3 regions of the Marinomonas sp. GJ51-14 genome follow, and region 1 is predicted to be linked to each of the others. Evidence: predicted binding sites of a transcription regulator. Region 1 holds the regulator's gene; each other region holds the start of a gene.
What was found. Region 1 encodes LexA, which represses DNA repair genes until DNA is damaged. Its sites were predicted from a motif close to TACTGTNTANNTANACAGTA; they were not measured.

Region 1 (7,417 bases):
GTGACAATACGACGCTATAAAGTGTTTGTGCCACCCGTGAATCACCACTTTCGAAATTTTTATTTGCTTGAACAATTTGTCTGTTTAATTGAATCCATAAGTTTAGCCAGCGCAAATATTCGTAACATTCTTTATAGTGAGTGCTACTGATTCGACCTTTTCGACGTAAATATAATAGCATTTTCGCAAGCTTGGTTAGACGTTCTTTATAATTGGTTTTCTCTTGAAAGCTAAGTGTGTCAGGCTCTGGATTAAATGGTATAGGATCATGATCCCTACCTTCTTCTGCTTTGGCTATACGGATTTCAACTTTTTCAGGATCATCAGAATATTGCAGAAGTTCTCGAAGTGTGTCTAGATAGAAGTCATATAGGACGTCGGTGGCTATTGTATCTGTATTGATATCTTTTAAACCGCGTATATGTTGTTCTACACGATCTGCTCGATTTGAAAGTTGTAATTGTTTTACACGGCGTGCTGTTATTTCTTTTTCTTTTTGGTGTGCACGTGACCCAATAACAACAGATAAAATCACGATGATGATTAAAAATGTGATTGTTAGTATTTGAAGCGTAGCCATGATTGTCCTTAAGCAATGAATTCAGTATGTTAAATAAGAAATACTAAGTTCAGCAAGATTTAATATGTGAAACAATACAGGGATCGCTTGTCATATAAAAGGTGTTTGCTTAATATCAGCGCCCATACAGACTAAACTTCGTGCAATGTGGATTTTTGCAGACCTACTTTATATAAGGCTTACACAGTTCAATGGGAAAATCACTGGTTATCGTGGAATCGCCAGCTAAGGCGAAAACCATCAATAAATACCTAGGCAATGACTTTATTGTTAAATCGAGTGTGGGACACATTCGAGACTTGCCGACAGGTGCAACTTCCACCTCTACGCCTCAGGAGCGCGCTAAGCAAGCAGCATTGACGCGTAAGATGAGCCCGGAAGAGAAGGCTGAATACAAAAGTAAGAAGTCTCGTAAGCAGCTAATTTCTAGAATGGGTGTTGATCCAGAAAGTAATTGGAAAGCTCATTATGAAATTTTACCTGGTAAAGAAAAAGTCGTCGACGAACTAAAGCGTTTAGCAAAAAATGCTGACACAATCTATCTCGCAACCGATTTGGATAGAGAGGGAGAGGCTATTGCATGGCACCTTCGTGAAGCGATTGGTGGTGACGATAGTCGTTATAAGCGTGTTGTTTTTAACGAAATAACGAAAAAAGCTATTACTGCGGCATTCGAAACACCTTCCGAATTGGATTTAAATAGAGTCAACGCACAACAAGCGCGTCGCTTTTTAGATCGTGTTGTTGGTTTTATGGTGTCTCCTTTACTATGGGCTAAGGTAGCTCGCGGTTTGTCTGCGGGTCGAGTCCAATCTGTCGCAGTTCGTTTGATTGTTGAGCGTGAAAAAGAGATTCGTGCATTTGTTCCTGATGAGTTTTGGGAATTGGATGCCATGTTGGCAACGCCTTCTAAAGAAATTATAAAATTCGAAACCGCTAAATATCAGAATAAAGAATATCGGCCAATTAATCAGGCCCAATCTGATGAGCATGTTGGTCGTCTTAAAGGCGCTAAATATTTAGTTAGTAGTCGTGAAGATAAGCCAACCAGTAGTAAACCCTCTGCACCTTTTATTACATCAACACTTCAGCAGGCAGCAAGTACACGCTTAGGTTACGGCGTTAAGAAAACTATGATGCTTGCTCAGCGTTTGTATGAAGGTGGTTATATTACTTACATGCGTACAGACTCAACAAATTTGAGTGTGGATGCGGTAGAAGCGTTGCGAGCTTATATTTCTTCAACATACGGTGATGCTTACTTACCAGATGAACCTATTCGGTATAGCAGTAAGGAAGGTGCGCAAGAGGCCCATGAGGCGATTCGTCCATCTGACGTTACGGTTCGAGTTGATGATTTACTTAACATGGAAAAAGATGCGCATCGTTTATACGATTTAATTCGTAGTCAATTTATGGCTTGTCAGATGACGCCTGCAGAATACACTTCAACAACGATTACTGTTACAAGTGGTGAATATGAGTTTAAAGCCAAAGGGCGTATCTTGCGTTTTGATGGTTACACTCGAGCAATGCAGACCGTTGTTAAAAAAGGCGAAGACAATATTTTGCCTGATGTGGGTAAGGGTGAATATCTTGATTTAAAAGAACTCTTGCCTGAACAACATTTTACTAAACCAATAGCGCGTTTTAGTGAAGCGAGTTTAGTGAAAGAGTTGGAAAAACGAGGAATTGGGCGACCTTCTACATACGCGTCAATTATTTCAACGATTCAAGATCGTGGATATGTTCGTGTTGAAAATCGTCGTTTTTATGCTGAAAAAATGGGCGATATTGTCACAGAGCGGCTAGTTGATAGTTTTAGCTCTTTAATGGATTTTAGTTTTACAGCCCAAATGGAAGAGCAATTAGACGATATAGCTGAAGGTCATAAAGACTGGATTAAAACGCTAAATGCGTTTTATAAAGACTTTAGTGGTGTGCTAGCAAAAGCAGAGTCGCCTGAAGGTGGTATGATGCTAAATGAGCCAACGCCGACAGATATTGAGTGTCCAACGTGTTCTCGTCCTATGCAGATCCGTACGGCCAGCACTGGCGTATTTATGTCTTGTTCTGGTTATGCTTTGCCACCGAAAGAGCGTTGTAAGGCGACAATAAATCTTGTTCGCGGTGATGAAGCTGTCGCTGTCGATGATGAAGAAGGTGAGTCTAAGGCGCTAATCAATAAACATCGTTGTACTATTTGTGGTTCAGCCATGGATAGTTATTTGATGGATGAACATCGTAAACTTCATGTTTGTGGTAATAACCCTGCTTGTTCAGGTTATGAAGTCGAACAGGGGGTGTTCAAAATCAAAGGTTACGATGGCCCTGTTATTGAATGTGACAAATGTACGTCAGAGATGCAGTTAAAAACAGGTCGATTTGGTAAATATTTCGGATGTACAAACGAGGAATGTAAAAATACTCGTAAGTTATTGAAGAGTGGTGAAGCTGCGCCGCCTAAAATGGACCCTGTGCCTATGCCTGATCTTGCTTGTCAAAAAGTAGAAGATCATTATGTTTTGCGTGATGGTGCGACAGGGCTCTTTTTGGCTGCCAGTCAGTTTCCTAGAAAACGAGAAACCAGAGCACCATTGGTGAAAGAACTACTGCCTTACATGGACCAAATTGATCCTAAGTATCATTTTTTTGCTAAAGCACCTGTTGCCGATTCTGAGGGTCGCCCTACAGTTATTCGTTATAGCCGCAAAACGAAAGAGCAATATGTTATGACGGAAGAAGAAGGTAAACCAACAGGTTGGAAGGCTTACTATGTAGGTACAAAGTGGGTGATTGAGGAAGGCAAAAAAAATGAGTGGCGCTAGTTTAGCGAGCCTGACAAATCAAAAAATAGATACCGCAAGACGTCTAATTCAACAGAGTCAAGAAGATGAAGAGAAATGGCTGAATGTGGGATTAGAGAGCTCGGCTATTTTTCAACTGAGAAGTGCTCTTAATGGTTTATTGAAAGAAGTTTGCCTTTCTTATTCTTTGTCTGGGTCGTTGGATGTGGATAAGCTTTTAATTGAAGCTGAGAATAAGCAAATGGTGGTTCCAGTATTAAGTGAATTGTCGAACTTATTATCTCAGCCTAACTCTTGGTGTAGTCAATTGAATCAAGCTTATTTGGTGCAGCTGGAGTGTCGTGCTTCTATGGTTGCGATTGAAAAGGGTGATAATCTAATTGGCAGAGGGAGTGACGCTGGAGCTTCAGTAAGTTTCTATTTGGCCAAGTTAGTTGAGTTAGTGTTGCGTTTTAGAGAAGAGTCATCAGAGTATTGAGTATGAAAGAGTCCTACCTAGAAATTGTTGAGCTGGATAACGGCGATATTGTTTTACGTCCAGTCAGTGAGAGTGGTGAGGAAACGTTGCCATTAGCAACATTGAATATTTCGGATGATACTAAATCTTATTTGAAAGATCGTTATTTTGAGTTGGCAAAATGCATGTTTCATGCTGGCATTGATTTTGTGTATTCAGAAGAAACTCTCTTTGATGAAGATTTTGAACACCCAGAAGAAATAGAAGAGCTTAGACCTAAAATTTTGCATTAGTCCTTTGTTTTTTTACAGAATAAATAAAAGTCGAAATATTAAAAAGGCGAAGCATCTGCTTCGCCTTTTTAATGATTTTAAGATCAATTTTTAGCGTTAAAGGCCTTGTCGTATTACACCAACAGAAAGGCCTTCAATTGCAAAATCTTCACTTTCTAAATCGACAATAATATCGTTGAACTCTTCGTTCTCAGGAATGAGTCGAACAATGCTGCCTTTTTGCTCAAAACGTTTTACAGTGACTTCGTCACCAATACGAGCGACAACAATTTGTCCATTATGGACAGTGCTGGTTTTATGAACGGCCAATAAGTCGCCTTCCATAATACCGATGTTTTTCATGCTGGTTCCTGAAACAGACAGAAAATAATCTGCTTGAGGGGAAAACATACTTGGCGGTATGTTGACATGAGAGGCGATGTTTTCCTGAGCTAAAATAGGAAAGCCTGCAGCTACCTTTCCAATGATAGGCAAGCCTAGATCTTCTGCTTGCTCATCGTTAGATGCTTGATCGACTACACGTATGCCTCGTGAGGCGCCAGATAGCATTTCTATTGCCCCTTTTTTACATAGGGCTTTTAAATGTTCTTCGGCAGCGTTGGGGGATTTGAATCCAAGGCGGCGTGCGATTTCTGCTCTAGTAGGTGGAAACCCGGTTTCACTAATAAATTCGCGAATGGTTTCTAGTACGTCAGATTGTCTTTTGGTTAATTTAATCATAAGGAGTCTGGTTGTTTATACAGTAACTGTTATTATATACAGCTTTCTTAACTAATCTCAATAATATAAATGCTTTCAGACGAACTAAAAAAACAAATTCAACTTGCGTACCGAGCTTCTTTGGATGCGAAGTCCCATAAACCGAGAGCTGGACAGCGCCAGATGATAGGCGCTATTGCTCGTACATTGGGAAATATTAAACAAGGTTCTGAAGGTGAAAGGCTGGATGAAAAGCATGTTGCTGTCATTGAGGCAGGAACAGGGACAGGTAAAACCCTCTCTTATTGCTTAGCGACAATACCCATTGCTAAGGCTCGCGGCTTAAAATTGGTTATCTCAACAGCTACTGTTGCATTGCAAGAACAGATTCTTCATAAAGAGTTGCCTGATTTGCTTGAGCATACAGAATTAAATTTCAAATACACTCTCGCTAAAGGTAGAGGGCGTTATTTGTGTTTGAATAATCTGGAGGGCTTTTTAGGGGCAGAAGAGCAGGCGATAGACGATATGTTTGCCGGGCTTTTTGAGCAGCATCTGCAATCAGATGATGTTAATACAGTCTTGTACCAAGAAATGGATGCGGCATTAGAAAAAGGCGATTGGGATGGCGATAAAGATAATTGGGCTGGAATTATTCGTGATCAAGATTGGCGCCGTTTAACGACTGATCATCAACAATGTACTAATCGTAATTGCGCTAACTATTCCGCTTGTCCTTTCTTTAAAGCAAGAGCAGAGATTGAGGTGGCCGATGTAATTGTTGCAAACCATGACTTGGTTTTAGCTGATCTTTCACTTGGTGGTGGGGCAATTTTATCTGCGCCCAAAGAAACTATTTATGTATTTGATGAGGGCCATCATCTCCCAGATAAGGCTATTGGTCATTTTCGACATGAAGTACGGTTGCAACAAAGTATTGCTTGGCTTCGTCAGCTCGAAAAAAATCTAGTTAATTTAAAACAAGAACTAACAGACGACGTCAGTTTGACTGGGCAGTTACTGTTAAAAATTCCTCAGCAAATACAGAGTATTGTGAATTTCATCCAATACGCGCAGCAAGGCTTAGCACCTTATATACAAGGGTTGGGTTTAGATCAGGAGAATAATCAGCATCGTTTTGAATTTGGTTTGATCCCTGATGAACTGCGCCAGCTGGCTTACAGTTTGCAAACTTCTTATCAGAAACTATTTAACAACATCGAAAGTATTCAAGATGAATGTAAAAAAACCAAACAAAATGAAGGTATGGGGGTAACGCCAGAAACAGCGGAAACATGGCAACCTATTTTGGGTGTGATTCTTGGTCGATTGGAGCAGTGTGTTGGTTTGTGGCGCTTGTATTCTACAGTGGATGATCAGAATTATCCGCCGAATGCGCGTTGGTTGGTGTTGTCTGGGCAAGGGATGGAGCAAGATATAGAGCTTGGTGGGTCACCAATTCTTGCTGCAAACACCTTAAGGCAACAGTTGTGGGATAAATGTTTTGGTGCTGTTGTTACCTCTGCAACTTTAACCGCATTAAACCAATTTCATCGCTTCAATATGCGCTCAGGTGTGCCTCGTGAAAGTGAGTATTTGCGAGTATTGAGTCCTTTTGATTTTCAAGCTAATGGTTTATTAATTGTTCCTGATATGGAGTATGAGCCTAATCGAGTTGAACAGCACACAGCAGAAATTATTGCCTACTTGAATAAGTTGGTGAATATTGAAAAAGGTAGCCTAGTTTTATTTTCTTCTCGTCGACAAATGGAAGAAGTGTCTTTGTCACTTTCAGATAAGTTAAAAGAAATTTTACTTATGCAGGGCGAGCAATCTAAACGAGTTATTTTAGATTCTCACAAGTCAAGAATTGATGACGGTAAGGGGAGTTTATTATTTGGTCTGGCAAGCTTTGCGGAAGGGGTTGATTTGCCCGGTGATTATTTGTCTTGTGTGTATATTGCCAAAATACCTTTTGCGGTGCCTGATGATCCGGTTGAGGCAACCTTGGCTGAGTGGATTCAGAAACGTGGTGGTAATCCTTTCATGGAAATTACCATACCAGATGCTTCTTTACGTTTAGTTCAGGCGACTGGTCGTTTATTGAGAAATGAAAAAGATTCAGGCGAAATACATATTTTAGATAAGAGATTGAAAACGAAACGTTACGGCACGCAGTTAATAAACAGCTTGCCACCATATAGATATCAATAAGTTGCTTTAACAAAGCGTAAGCAAAGGGTGATAAAGCCTTATCAATTAGGTACACTCTTTGCACAGTTGATTAATTTCAAACACATAAAACCTTAAAAACATAATAGAAGCGTATAGATTCCAATATGGAAAACCAAATTCAAGAAGTGCCATCAGAAACGACTACAAAACCAAAACGTGCCCGTCGCCCAAGTAAGCGTCCTCGAAATAATGATGAGAAATTAGTCAGTACGCAAACTAATCTAGAGTCTACGGCTGTTGAGGTAGATAAAGTAAAAAGCGACGCGAAAGCCGGTGTTTGGTCTATAGAAGATTTTCCGGTTGCAGAAGTTGAAGGAAAAGTGCGTTTTCATGATTTAAATATTCC
Region 2 (7,417 bases), 1.2 Mb from region 1:
AAGCGAGAGCGCAACAAAGCCTTGCCTGAATACGCCGATTTTTGGGGCTTTGATTGCAAGTTTGGCCAAAATGAAGAAACGGCTGAAGTGATTCATGTTGCTCAGATAAATGAAAAAATCAGCTTTGCCGAAAGCCAAGAATGGTCAGCATTCTACTTAGAGATTTTAGCTACGCCAGCTCAACGTACTAAACGCCCATTTTCAGAGTCAGAAGGTGATGACAGTGAAAATGATTATGTTGAAAGTGAAGGTGAGTAAAAACAAACAGATTTTTTAAAACAGTGTAGTCTGCAGGAACACATAAAAAGCCCTTTAAAAAAGGGCTTTAAGTGTATTGTTTTTAATAAAGTAATGGCTAATTAAAAGTGTAGCCGACAGTCAGAGCAAAGTTAGAACCATCAACAGTATCATTAATCTCAAATGATGTAGTTCCTGATTCTGTTCCTCCACTATATTCAATATTAGTATAGCTGAAACCAACTTCAATACCTGATGAGAAGGTTCTGTTTGCTTCAATAATAAAGCCTAGAGCATTGCTATAATCTACTCTTTCATAACCACTTCCAGTTACTATGAGTTCATATGACGGGCTTAAATGATAGGTTAAGCCGGCTCCATAAGTGTATGATCCCGTTTTTTTCATTAATAAAAAACTAAGAGGAATTCTAGAAAATGATTCTTCTGCATTAGTGTAAACTTTTGACTGGTTTGCGCTACTGATGGCTATTTTGCCATATACATCTCCAAATAATGTCGGAGTGTTTACAAATGCACCTAATGCAAGGTGATCCCCAGCAGGCATTGTCGTTATAGTTGTTTCTGTTTCAATCAGAGTTGCTCCACCGAAACCAGCACCACCTTGTATACCAAAACTGTATTCACTTGCATTTGCTAGTGTTGAACTAGCGACCAAAGATATTACTAATCCTAATTTAACTAATTGCATATAATTCCCTATTCATTATGAATGCTTAAATGTAATTAAATATAACGAAGTGTAATTTTATGTAAATTTTAGATAAATGAAAAGCTTTTATAAGAATCAGTTTCGATGAATCAATGATTTATAATTAATATTGAATTAGCCATATAATAGACGACTGACTTAATTAAGGTGAGGCTTACTTATATCAATATAAATTAGGAGAGAATATCGGACTTAATAAAGCTTTCAAGTTTTAAAAATTAAATCTTTACTAGAAAGCAATATTGATTGAAAGAATTAGGGCGTTTAACGATAACCTTGAGCTTGTAGGGTAAACAAGTGTGCATATTGCCCCTGTTGAGCCAATAATGCTTCATGAGTACCACGCTCTTTGATTTCTCCATGCTCCATGACAATGATTTCATGGGCGAGACGAACAGTAGAGAATCGATGGGAAATTAGAATCGCCATTTTATCTTTGGTGTGTTCTTGAAAATGTTCGAATATATTGGCTTCTGCTTGAGCATCCATTGCTGCTGTTGGTTCATCGAGCACTAGAATATCAGCTTCTTGTCGCATAAAAGCCCGCGCTAAAGCGATCTTTTGCCATTGCCCGCCAGAGAGTTCTTGCCCGCCTTTGAACCAGCGTCCTAACTGTGTGCTATATCCACTTTCTAATTGATCGATAAAATCTGTGGCCTTGCCAAGTTCGGCGGCTTTTTTCCAACCAGACTCATCATCGAATCTATCGTTATCTCCAGCACCGATATTTTCACCAAGGATAAACTGATAACGTACGAAATCTTGAAAAATTACCCCAACACGTTTTAACAGTGCCGTTTCATCCCATTTTAATAAATCCAAACCGTCTAGTAATATACGACCTTGGGTTGGATTATAAAGACGAGTCAGTAGTTTTATTAGAGTCGTTTTCCCTGATCCATTCTCACCAACAATCGCAAGGCTATTCCCTGGCCTTATGTGTAAGTTAATATTTGATAAGGCTGGTATGTTACTACCTGGATATTGGAAAGATACTTGTTCGAAACGAATGCCATCATTGGGTTTTGGCCCAACAGTTAAACCTGTTGTCGAAGAGGGCGTTTCTTGTTCTAAATATTCATAGAGATTGGACAGATACAAGTTATCTTCGTACATACCACTGATGGCTGTAAGAGAGGCAGATACAGCGCTTTGACCTTGTTTGAAAAGTAATAAATACATGGTCATTTGACCTAATGTAATAGCACCAATAATGGTGTCACTGACGATCCAGCCATAAGCACCATAAAATACCAAAGTACTAATAACGCCTAAGATAAAGCCCCAACTTTCCCGACGAAGAATCAGTCGTTTACTTTCTTTAAAAAGTTTATGAAAGATGTCTGAATAACGTTTTAGAAAACGCTCACCTAATTGATAAAGGCGGACTTCTTTTATGTTGTCTTCCCGTGCTAATAGGGTTTCTAAATAATTCTGTTGACGGACTTCAGGAGAGCGCCAACGAAACATCAGAAAAGCATCGCCAGAAAACTTAGCTTCAGCAATAAACGAAGGTAAGGCACCGCAAACAAGCAGTACCAAAGCCCAAGGGGAAAAATGCCAGAGCAGAATAGCAAAGCTTGATAAAGAAATCGCATTTTGCAGTAAGGCGAATGTTTTATTGACCAAGGCCAGTGGACGACTGGAAGCTTCTCGGCGTGCGCGAACTAACTTGTCGTAAAACTCAGAATCTTCAAAATGCGATAAAGTCAGATTTTGTGCTTTTTCTAAGATCAGCATGTTTACTTTCTGACCTAATAACCCTTGTAGAATCGCTTGCTGAGCCGTGAGTGCCCGTTGTGCTGCAGCAATAATCAGCACTAAAATTCCTTCCAGTACCACATAGTTTAAAGCGGTTTGATAATGCAGAGTCTGGTCTTGCTTATAGGTTTCCATGGCGGCAAGCACCGCATCAACAATCAGTTGTCCCACATACGCCATGGCTGCAGGTAAGACACCAGCAATCAACGTCGCAATCGCTAATCCTATGGTTAATGCAGGAGACGTTTGCCAAACCAATTCAATTGCACGACGGCTGTAACGGAAAACACCTAACATATTTTTGTCGACAGAGTTTTTAGGCGAGGCAGCAGGCTTCATGGATGACCTTCTGATAGTTTGGTTATGAGGTAGTAAATATTATAAGGCAATGCTCATATTTTTAGCTATGTAAACCATGTTTAACAATATGTTAGTGGCTTAATAGGCATGAAGGATTTTGATATTAGGAAGGGAGTGAAGAGAAGCATAGGCAAAGCAGCTTTGAACTTTTGCTTCTCTTCAATTTTTAGCTTTTCTTTATAAAACTAGCCACGAAATAAACTGGATGACCCCAATAATTAATCCAACTAAGAGCAAAATAATAGTGCCATTAACGAAGTATTTCAGACGTTTGTAAGCTTTTCTGTTGGTTTTTTTGAGTTCCTTACTTTTTTGTAAAAGAGGCGCTACAGATTTAAATATTCTATTCGCCAAGCCGCCTTTGTCTTCATTGGTATTAGGTACAACTGAAGCTCTCATTAGAATTTTGTAACAGAAGTTAATGATTTTACCGAAGATATTAACAGGGCGATTAAAGTCACACATTAAGATGAGTCGACTTTGCTCTGTGTTGTTTTTTACAAAGTGTATGTAGGTTTCATCAAACAAAAGATCTTTACCATCGCGCCATGAGTATTGCTCGCCATCAATGTTGATAAAACAATCATCACTGTTTGGTGTCTCTAGGCCCAAATGGTAACGCAGAGAGCACGCAACAGGATCAAGGTGGCGAGTGAGTTCTGAGTTAGCTGGCATAAAGGCAAACATTGCACCATTGATGTTTTTAACTTTACTAAGAATTTCAACGGTTCTTGGGCAACGATTTTGTGCTGATGTATGAGTATAGCCATACCATTTTAGATAAAACTTTCTCCAGCCATATTTATGGAAGGTTCTGAAACCAACGTCATAATAGGCATCAGAGCCGAGGGCGTTAATGCTTTCTAATTCGCCTTCCTGTTGAAGCGCCAGGGCTTCATCACGAATGACTTCCCAGTTTGCTCTTAGCTCATCTAAGTCTTTGTATTGAAGGGTATCAATAATAGGGCGGCGAACTTTCTTATTTGAAAATAAATATAAAAGACAGTTAAGTGGCGCAAAAATAGGCCAGCCCTTTCTAAGGTATTCTGTCCACGATACGTAGCGAGTATTACCTCGATAAGTGTAAATATAAAACATAGAGCAAGCGCTGAAGACAGCGATAACTAGCAACATAACTGCAATATTCATTTTAAGAATCCGTATCCTTACTAAGTTTTTACTTAGTATTTACTAAAATGAATGGAATGTGAACAGTATTGAGTTAATGTTTTAAGAGAAAAGCGATACTGCGTTATGCAGCATCGCTTTCGATTATGTCATCGCTTTCATCTTGATCGAACAGGACTATATTTTCCTCTTCTTCGTATAAGGTTTCTTCGTCCGGCTCTATGATTAAATCTTCTAACGGTTTTTTTGGTGCCGCGTCTGCTAAATCAAGTTGTTTAACAGAGTCTGTTTCTTTGTTATTGATCTTTTTTGATTTCGATGTGTTTTTCTTCTTTGATCCTAAAGCATCTAAAAGCGCGTCTTTGTTCTCTGCGAGATACATAGATAAGGCTTCTTTTTGATTCTGATCACCAGCTAGGTTGCTTTGATCCAAAATTGAATAAAGCATTTCTGCTGTGTCTAATAACTTATCGTACGCATCAGCATCTGCTTTTGAAATAAAAGTCATTTTTTCGATTCCATCGCGTTCTACAACATATTGAATAACTACAGGCATAACCCACCTCGTGAGAAAATAATACTGTATGAATATACAGTATTATTTTTTGTTTTGTCTAGTGCTTTTATTTGTTGAACGCTGTAATGCTTGTTAAAGTGGCGATCCAGAGAAAGGAACAGGTTTTATGCAATTTGATTTTTCCCAATTAGATTTATCTATCATTACAGATCATGTTGAAGTGGCATTAACCATTGCTTGGGCTTTGCTGTTTTATATTGTGCGTCGTTATACGAAACGTTTAATTCGTTTAAATCAAAATATTGAGCACGATAAAAAACGTCAACGTATCAATACAGTCGATAATATTTTTAACCTTTTTTTGGTGGTTGGCTTCATTTTAATTTGGTCATCTGAGTTACAAAATATCGCCATTTCTATTGCTGCTTTTATGGTGGCTTTGGTTATCGCAACAAAAGAATTTATTGCCTGTATTGTTGGTGCCTTTTATCGCGCTAGCACGCGACCTTATCAAGTTGGCGATTGGATTCGTATTGCTAACTATGAAGGCGAGGTAACAGACAGTGACTGGCTTTCTACGACTTTATTTGAAGTAGACCTAAAAGGAGGAAGTTACGCCTATACAGGGCGAACCACGGTTGTTCCAAATAGTGTGCTCTTGGTTCATACAGTACAAAACCTAAACTACATGCGTCGTTATGTGACTCATACCTTTTCTATTTTACGCAATACCGATACGGTGAATCTGTTTGATATTAAAGAACAAATTTTGGCCAATATACGTGAATATAGCGAGCATTTTCATGAGGTGGCGATTCGTTATAACAGTCTTATTGAGAAGCGCTTGGACATTAATATTTCTGGGCCAGAACCGCGTGTTCGGATCACCACAACCCAAGATGGCTATAACGTATTTACAGTCTCATTGTTTTGCCCGACAGATGAGGCTGTAGTGATTGAACAAAAGGTCACCGAAGACTTTATGCGGATTTGGTATGAACGTTGTGAGTTAAATAAACAACAGAGTAAATGATAAAAATGAAAATATCGCAGAAACTTGCTCTCAGTGTTTTATTATTCGGTTCTTTACTTTTAACGGGTTGTAATAGCTTCCATATTAGTGAAGAAGAGTTGAATCAAGAAGTTGAAAAACGGCTTGAAGGACTACAGAACAATCAAATTGATCTAACTTTAGAAGGTAATACATTAAATTTAGATTTATTAGTTAGGTCTGCTGATATTCAATTAACCGAGCGTGATGGCGGTTTAGTGCTGGTAGATCTTGTCTCTGATATGACAGGTCAACTAACAGCATTTGGACAATCGTTTTCGATCACAACACAGTTAAAGCCGTCCTTTGAATCTGGCGTTCGCCTTGAAGAAAATCGCGTCTATTTGGTCGCTCCAAAAATAACGTCGATAGATATTGAAGGGTCAAATTTTAATGAGCAAATTCTTCGTTCGACACTGGGTTCACTGCACGATGATTTTGAAAAAGCATTGGTTCAGTATTTTGATGAAAATCCTGTGTATGTACTTGATCACTCACCATTTGAAAAAAGTACAGCTTCTTTCGTAAAAAGCATCGTCATCACGGAAGGCGCGTTGGAATTTTCTATTTTTTAGCATGGTTCTGATTTTCTAGCGCTTTTTCTATCGCACTGCTTCCGGCATTTTTTCTAGGTAACTTTCCATACTGCCTTTATAATGCCGCGATAAAATAAGCAGTATTGCTTAATCAATGAATTTTAAAAAAAGGAAACTGCCATGTCGATTGCAGACAATCAAGTCGTTCAATTTCATTACACTTTACGCCACGGCGAAGAATTACTAGAAACCTCTGCGGGTAAAGAGCCAGCGGCTTATCTTCATGGTCACGGCAATGTTATCCCCGGCCTTGAGAAAGCTATGGAAGGTAAAGAGGTTGGTGCTGAATTTGAAGTGACTGTGCCTAGTGTAGATGCTTATGGCGAACGCCATGAAGACCGTACACAACAAATGCCGATCAAACATTTGCAAGGCGCAAAACGTTGGAAAGCCGGCATGGTCGCTATGGTTCAAACGGATAAAGGTATGCGCCAAGTGACGATTATCAAAGCAGGCTTGAAGCACGCGACAGTGGATTTGAATCACCCATTGTCAGGAAAAGATCTGACATTCAACATTGAAATTGTTGATGCCCGTGAAGCAACCAATGACGAAATCGCTCATGGTCATGCCCATGGTGTAGGTGGTCATCACCACTAAGAGACCTTTGCTCGGTGCGTCGAGCAAAAGCCTCACTCAGTATTATCTTTAAAGCCTCTGTTGCGTTCGACGTAACAGGGGCTTTTGTGTATTTAGGCTAGTGAGGCAAGAACTCAGTGTTTTTGATTTGAATCACCTTGAGATGTAAATATTTACTAATTAATAAGAATCGTTATCAACTGACTTGACAGATCCCCTGTTCGCATACATATTGATAATAGTTATCATTTGTATTTTATTAAGGGGAAAACAATGACTCGCTATTTGGTGCCATTTTCAATGCTTGAACAAACCATCCAGGCGGGTCAATGTGCAGACTCACCTGAAGTGCTCTATCATTATTTAAAACTAACCGAAGAGTATGCTGAACGGCTTAGTATTACTGACGCTGTGCTACTGCATCAGCGAGTATTTAATGTGTTGCTCGACACCGTCTG
Region 3 (7,417 bases), 1.3 Mb from region 1:
CATCAAACGTACTATTATTTAGCTCAATTTTTGTGCCATCCTTAAATAACCAAGCAGCATGACCCAAACCATCAGCTAATTGGCCATCATTAGGTGTGCCGTATCTTTTTAGCAATAAATCACCTAATGCTTTACGCTTTTTATTACTTTGTACCACACCAGATAAAAGAGCTTGTTTTATATAACCAGAAGAGTTTGACAGCACAGTAGCATCTGTAACACCTAGAATCCCCTCAGGACCTAAACTATAACTCACTACACCATCTTTATAAGAAGGATAACTTTGTAGCCCCATTTCACTCAAATGCTTCTCTAATCTGGGCAAAGCTAAATTATTAAGTGGTAAACCAAAAAGCTTGGCACTAGCAGAAAGACGAGGCTTTGGACTATTTACTGTATTTGCGGACACCAGACCAACAAAAAGAGTGCTCATCATAAACACAAACAAAGCAAGTATACTTTTTCTCGTCATTAATCATTCCCTATTAAGTATAGTCATCCAGTTTAGCAGGCAAAAAGCATCGAACCTGATATATAATACAACACTATAAACTCCTTCAACTCAAGGAGCACTGAAACTTTATTTTCTGAGGTAATTTATGGCACTTGTTATTGGCATCACAGGCGTATCCGGGAGCGGAAAAAGCCGACTCTGTTCTCTTTTGGCAGAAGGCCAAGACGATAAGATAAGCATTCTTTGCCAAGACAGTTTCTACAATGGATGTGGCAGTATTGACCCAGATGTTTACAACTTTGATGACCTAAGCTCGCTAGACCTTGAAAGCCTAACACTTGCTATTCATAACTGTAAAAATAGACAAGAGCCTAATGAAATCCCAGTTTATGATCATTCTCAACATAAGCGTGTTGGTTACCGTAACCTAGACCCTACACACGTTGTTCTGGTAGAAGGCCACATGATGTTCCAGGACCCAGGAATTCGTGATGCCGTTGATTACCTACTATTTGTCGATACCGACATGGATATAGCTATTGTACGACGCTTAAAGCGTGATATTGCAGAACGTGGACGGGACGTAAATGAAGTAACCAGTCGCTACATGCGCCATGTTCGTCAAGCATCACTGAAAACAATCGATATTCGTAGCAAAGCTGACTTTATTATTCCAAATAATAAAAGCTTCACTAATGCAGCGAACTTACTACGTAACCACATCGATTACCTACTAAAAGAAAAAGGCGCCAAATAGGCGCCCTTTTTAGTTTTACTCTAGTTTTACCTCGTAAATCGCTTACTTCTTAATATCATCGAAGAAGCGTTTTACGCCATCAAACCAGCTTTTCTGTTTAGGCGAGTGATTCGTACCCTCCCCCATACTTTCAGACAATTCAGTGAACAGCTCTTTTTGACGAGCAGTAAGATTCACAGGTGTTTCAATAACCACCTTACAAATCAAATCACCTACTGGACCACCACGAACAGGTTTAACACCCTTACCGCGAAGACGGAACAATTTGCCCGTCTGGCATTCAGCCGTTACTTTCAAACGCACTCGACCATCTAATGTCGGCACATCGATTTCACCACCTAACGCTGCAGTAGTGAAACTAATTGGCACTTCACAGTATAAATTCGCACCATCACGTTCAAAAATGTTATGAGGTTTTACAGACACTTGAACGAACAAGTCACCCGCTGGGCCACCTTGAGCTCCAGCTTCACCTTCACCCGACAAACGAATACGATCACCAGTATCAACACCTGCAGGAATTTTAACATTAAGTGTTTTGTACTCTTGAGTACGGCCTTGACCATGGCAGTCTGGACATGGATCAGAAATAACCTGACCTTGACCATGACACTCTGGACACGCTTGCTGAACCGAGAAAAAACCTTGTGACATACGAACTTGGCCTGCGCCACCACATGTTCCACAGGTTTTCGGTGTTGAGCCTTTCTTTGCACCAGAACCGTCACATTTCTTACAGTTAGTCAGAGTTGGTATACGAATTTTTTCCTCGCACCCCCAAACCGCTTGTTCAAGGTCAAGCTCTAATGTGTAACGTAAATCGGATCCACGACGTGTTCGGCTTTGACCACCGCCACCGCCACCAAAAATGTCACCAAATACATCACCAAAAATATCACTAAAACCACCAGCACCAGCACCGCCGCCGTAACCACCACCCTGACCGTTAACACCTTCATGACCAAACCGGTCATAGGCTTCACGTTTGTCATCGGAAGACAAGATTTCATAGGCTTCAGCAAGCTCTTTGAACTTCTCAAGCGCTTCTGGATTGTCTGGGTTTTTATCTGGATGATACTTATTCGCTAAAGAGCGATAAGCCTTCTTGATGTCTTTTTTATCAGCGCCTTTGGCAACACCAAGAACATCGTAATAGTCTCTTTTACTCATTGCAGGAATTCCTGAATTAAAAAGCCTGAATTAAAAAGCCTGAATTGAAAAGTCTGAGTTTATAATATCTAAATTTATAAAATCTAATGGAACGTGCTTACTTATAAGCTTTGTATACAGCAAAGCACGGTGCTAAACCGTGCTTCCTGTAAACAGCCCCAATAAAGGGGCTATGAAATAAGGTTTAACGCTTATTTTTTATCGTCTTTTACTTCTTCGAATTCTGCATCTACAGCATCATCCTGAGATGAAGCTTGCTCACCTTCAGCAGGTTGTTCTGCACCAGCAGCTTCAGCTTCGGCATACATTTTCTGAGCCAAAGAGCCAGATGCTTGAGTCAACGCATTAGTTTTCTCTTCGATTTGCTCTTTGTCATTAGACGTTAATGCTTCTTCAAGTTCTGTGATAGCTGTTTCAATCGCTGTTTTCTCTTCTTCTGTTGCTTTATCGCCAGCATCAGTCAAAGTTTTACGCGTCGCGTGAATCATACCGTCAGCTGTGTTGCGAACTTGTACAAGCTCTTCAAACTTACGATCTTCTTCAGCATTTGCTTCAGCATCTTGAACCATTTTTTCAACTTCTTCGTCACTTAGACCAGAAGACGCTTTAATAACGATAGACTGTTCTTTACCTGTCGCTTTATCTTTCGCTGATACACTCAAGATACCGTTCGCATCGATATCGAAACTTACTTCGATTTGTGGCACACCACGTGGAGCAGGTGGAATATCAGCCAAGTCGAAACGACCTAGAGATTTATTCTGAGACGCTTGTTTACGTTCTCCTTGCAATGCGTGGATAGTTACTGCATTTTGGTTATCTTCTGCTGTAGAGAAAGTTTGTGATTTCTTCGTTGGGATCGTTGTATTTTTCTCGATCAACGCTGTCATCACGCCACCCATAGTCTCGATACCAAGAGACAAAGGCGTAACGTCTAGAAGAAGAACATCTTTTACATCACCAGCCAATACCGCACCTTGAATAGAAGCACCAATTGCTACCGCTTCATCAGGGTTAACGTCTTTACGTGGCTCTTTACCGAAGAATTCAGTTACTTTCGCTTGAACCAATGGCATACGTGTTTGACCACCAACCAAGATAACTTCGTCGATATCAGAAGCAGACAAATCTGCATCTTTTAATGCTTGACGGCAAGGCTCAAGAGACTTAATAACAAGCTCTTCAACCAAAGACTCCAACTTAGAACGAGTCAATTTAACATTCAAGTGTTTAGGGCCAGTTGCATCCGCTGTGATGTAAGGCAAGTTAACTTCAGTTTGAGTAGAAGATGACAATTCTACTTTCGCTTTTTCACCCGCTTCTTTCAAACGCTGTAGTGCTAGTGGATCACTGTGCAAATCAATACCAGACTGTTTTTTGAATTCAGCTGCTAGGTATTCGATTACACGCATGTCGAAATCTTCACCACCTAGGAAAGTATCACCGTTTGTAGACAATACTTCGAATTGCTTCTCACCATCAACATCAGCGATTTCGATGATAGAAATATCGAACGTACCACCACCAAGGTCATAAACCGCGATAGTAGAGTCACCAGCATTTTTGTCTAGGCCGTAAGCCAAGGCAGCCGCTGTTGGCTCGTTGATGATACGCTTAACTTCAAGACCGGCAATTTTACCCGCATCTTTTGTTGCTTGACGCTGAGAGTCATTGAAGTAAGCAGGAACCGTGATAACCGCTTCTGTCACTGGTTCACCTAAGAAATCTTCCGCTGTTTTCTTCATTTTCTTCAGAATTTCAGCAGATACTTGTGGTGGCGCTTTTTTCTCGCCTTTTACTTCAACCCAAGCATCACCGTTTTCTGCAGCAATAATTTTGTAAGGCACCATAGAGATGTCTTTTTGAACAACATCATCTTTAAAGCGACGACCAATCAAACGCTTAACAGCGAAGATTGTGTTCGTTGGGTTAGTAACAGCCTGACGTTTTGCAGACTGACCAATTAAAATTTCGCCATCTTCTGTGTAAGCAACAATAGATGGTGTGGTGCGATCACCTTCTGCGTTTTCAATAACACGAGCTTTCTCGCCATCTAAAACAGCAACACAAGAGTTCGTTGTACCTAAATCAATACCAATGATTCTACCCATGGTTTGTATCTCCAATATATTCGTTTGTTACGTTGATAGTTCTGTATTTGGGTACGCTTCTGAGTATTTCAAGCGTCTACTGTCAAAAAAATGACAGTTACTTAAGCTGCGCTTGAAACCACGACCATTGCAGGGCGCAATAAGCGACCTTGAAGCGTGTAACCCTTCTGTACTACATCCATTACCGTGTTCGGTTCTAATTCTGGATTTGGTACCATAGTCATCGCTTGGTGCAACTCAGGGTTGAAAGGTTCACCGTGTGGGTCAACCACTTTCACTTCGAAACGCGCTAGGGTTTCAAGTAAATCTTTTAGTGTTAGCTCGACACCTTCACGAACAAGATCAGCTTCGCCTGTTGCTGGCGTGGATGCTAAAGCTCGCTCTAGGTTATCTGCAACACCAACAATAGACTTGGCGAATTTTTCAATACCAAATTTGTGCGCTTTTTCAACATCTTGCTCAGCACGACGACGAACATTTTGTGCGTCAGCGTGGGCACGAAGTGCTGCTTCTTTATATTGAGCAACCTCTTCTAATGCTTTCGCAAGCTCATCATTTTCAGTAACTTCTTCTAGTAGCTCTGCTTCAGGCTCTAAAAGCTCTTCTACTGCTTCGTTTTGCGTTTCGCTTTTCAAATCTGGCTCCGTTTCTAGGTTAGGATCTTTTTGCTGCTCACTCATCTTTTACTCCAAATAACAGAAACAATTCATTCTCTGTGGTGGTTATATGGGGTCAGCTTTTTACCTTTCAACAGTAAAACCGCATTAATTTCATGGGAATTAAATATGTTAACGACACTTGTCAAAAAACAACCAAATACTGTATAAATAACCATATGTATTTTTTCTTTCTTGAGGCCCTCTATGCTGACTAGCATCGCTATTTCCAATTTCGCCATTGTTGAAGCGTTAGAACTTGAGTTTAAACAAGGCATGACTGTTATTTCAGGTGAAACCGGTGCGGGTAAATCCATCATGGTGGACGCCCTATCGCTTTGCTTAGGTGATCGCACCGACGCCTCTGTTGTAAGACATGGAGAGAAAAAAGCAGACATCAGCGCAAGCTTTGACATTCAATTGCATCCACATGTACATAAATGGCTTGAAGAAAGAGACTTAGAACATGATCAGCATTGCATATTACGCCGTGTGATAAGTAAAGAAGGTCGATCAAAGGCCTATATCAACGGCCGCCCTTGTACATTAAATGATTTAAAAGAAGTGGGCAGTCAATTAGTCGATATTCATGGGCAGCATGAACATCAGTCATTACTTAAGAAAAATGCCCAAAGACAGCAAGTTGATGATTATGGACAGCTTACCGACCTAACCAAAAAAGTCAGCGCACAACATGCAACTTGGCGACAATTAAAAGAAGAACTCTCTGCCCAGCAGAATCGATCTTCTGAACAAAACGCTAAAATCCAACTCTTGTCTTATCAAGCACAAGAGCTGCAACGGTTAGATTTAAAAGAAGGTGAGATAGAGACACTGGAAACAGAACAGACGTTTTTGTCTAACATTGCCGACTCCCAATTCAAAGCGTACCAAGCCAGTAATATTTTAATCGACAGCGACGAAGGCAATGTTTGCTCATTGCTTCATCAAGCATTAAATAATGCAAGCCAAATTCGTCCAGCAACAAAAGAATTAGAAAGCGCATTAGAAATGATGAACGCAGCACTGATTCAAGCCCAAGAGGCTGCAGACAGCCTCCATCATTATCAAGATACCTTAGAACAAAACCCAGAGCGCCTTACAGATATAGAACAACGCTTATCAGATATTTACGAAACAGCTCGTAAACACAGAGTTCTTCCAGAAGCTTTAATTTCGCTAAGAGAAAACGTTGAAGCAGAGTTAGCAACTCTACAAGGGAGCGATGAAAGCCTAGAATCGTTGAAAGAGAAGGAAGAACAAGCCTATGAAAAACTTACAGCACTTGCTACAACTCTGACAGAAAAACGCATCATAGCCAAAGATGCTCTTGCACAAAAAGTAGAAGAGCAGATTCATGGCCTCGGCATGCCATACGCACGCTTCTTTATTCAGTGCCAACCATTGAATCAAGTTACGGCGAATGGTTTTGAAGATATTGAGTATATGATTGCTTCAAACCCAGGCCAACCTGCTCAACCACTGCGTAAAGTAGCATCAGGTGGTGAACTTTCTCGTATTAGTTTGGGCATCCAAGTGGTTACAGCGCACACATCAATTATCCCGACATTGGTATTCGATGAAGTTGATGTGGGTATTAGTGGTGGTATTGCTGAAGTTGTCGGACGCATGTTGCGCTCGGTTGGGAAACGCGGCCAAGTATTCTGTGTAACCCATCTAGCTCAGGTTGCTGCACAAGGCAATCAACATTTACGTGTTAGTAAAAACATTTCCGACGAAGCAACCTCTTCACAAGTAGATCTGCTCAAGGATCAAGATCGTACACAAGAAATTGCACGCTTACTTGGAGGGCTAGAACTTACAGAACAGACTCTTGCTCACGCTAGAGAAATGCTTGGTAATGTACAGCTTCAATAACCCACAATAAAACACTAAAAAAAGAGGTTAAGCGTCAGCTCAACCTCTTCTTTAATAAGACAACCCATCTATCAAACAAGTCGCCTTATAAACACAATACTCTTTAGAGAACAACGTCACTCAAAGTAGATGCTTATTTTTTCTTCGGACGTACATACAAGATCAAGCTATGGTCTTCGATTTCAAAACCATGCTCTTCAGCAATTTCATGCTGACGTTTTTCAATAATAGGATCAACAAACTCAATCACGTTACCACTTTCTAAACAAATCATATGGTCGTGATGGTCACCTTTCGCCAGTTCAAAAACTGCTGTGCCTGCCTCAAAGTGATGACGCTGAACCAGACCAGCGGTTTCAAATTGAGTTAATACGCGATAAACGGTCGCCAA

Region 2: a site for LexA is predicted at 4,795-4,814, ahead of AC0L3Y_RS01930 (YebG family protein). Genes of this name have one in related genera too.
Region 3: a site for LexA is predicted at 5,310-5,329, ahead of recN (DNA repair protein RecN). Genes of this name have one in related genera too.

Annotation. Positions count from the first base shown of each region.
Region 1 covers NZ_CM147879.1:2,916,782-2,924,198, forward strand. The annotation lists gene AC0L3Y_RS13875 (DNA topoisomerase I) at 1-580, opposite strand, end outside; gene topA (type I DNA topoisomerase) at 772-3,408, shown strand; gene AC0L3Y_RS13885 (DUF6586 family protein) at 3,395-3,865, shown strand; gene AC0L3Y_RS13890 (hypothetical protein) at 3,868-4,137, shown strand; gene lexA (transcriptional repressor LexA) at 4,234-4,857, opposite strand; gene dinG (ATP-dependent DNA helicase DinG) at 4,927-7,050, shown strand; partial or broken gene AC0L3Y_RS13905 (DEAD/DEAH box helicase) at 7,176-7,417, shown strand, end outside.
Region 2 covers NZ_CM147879.1:390,502-397,918, reverse strand. The annotation lists gene AC0L3Y_RS01950 (DUF6172 family protein) at 1-258, shown strand, start outside; gene AC0L3Y_RS01945 (hypothetical protein) at 356-946, opposite strand; gene AC0L3Y_RS01940 (ABC transporter ATP-binding protein) at 1,232-3,067, opposite strand; gene AC0L3Y_RS01935 (aspartyl/asparaginyl beta-hydroxylase domain-containing protein) at 3,266-4,237, opposite strand; gene AC0L3Y_RS01930 (YebG family protein) at 4,341-4,772, opposite strand; gene AC0L3Y_RS01925 (mechanosensitive ion channel family protein) at 4,900-5,766, shown strand; gene AC0L3Y_RS01920 (DUF1439 domain-containing protein) at 5,772-6,359, shown strand; gene AC0L3Y_RS01915 (FKBP-type peptidyl-prolyl cis-trans isomerase) at 6,501-6,980, shown strand; gene AC0L3Y_RS01910 (hypothetical protein) at 7,233-7,417, shown strand, end outside.
Region 3 covers NZ_CM147879.1:1,664,564-1,671,980, reverse strand. The annotation lists gene AC0L3Y_RS08085 (uridine kinase) at 1-472, opposite strand, end outside; gene AC0L3Y_RS08080 (uridine kinase family protein) at 600-1,211, shown strand; gene dnaJ (molecular chaperone DnaJ) at 1,254-2,381, opposite strand; gene dnaK (molecular chaperone DnaK) at 2,573-4,492, opposite strand; gene grpE (nucleotide exchange factor GrpE) at 4,594-5,172, opposite strand; gene recN (DNA repair protein RecN) at 5,356-7,026, shown strand; gene fur (ferric iron uptake transcriptional regulator) at 7,160-7,417, opposite strand, start outside.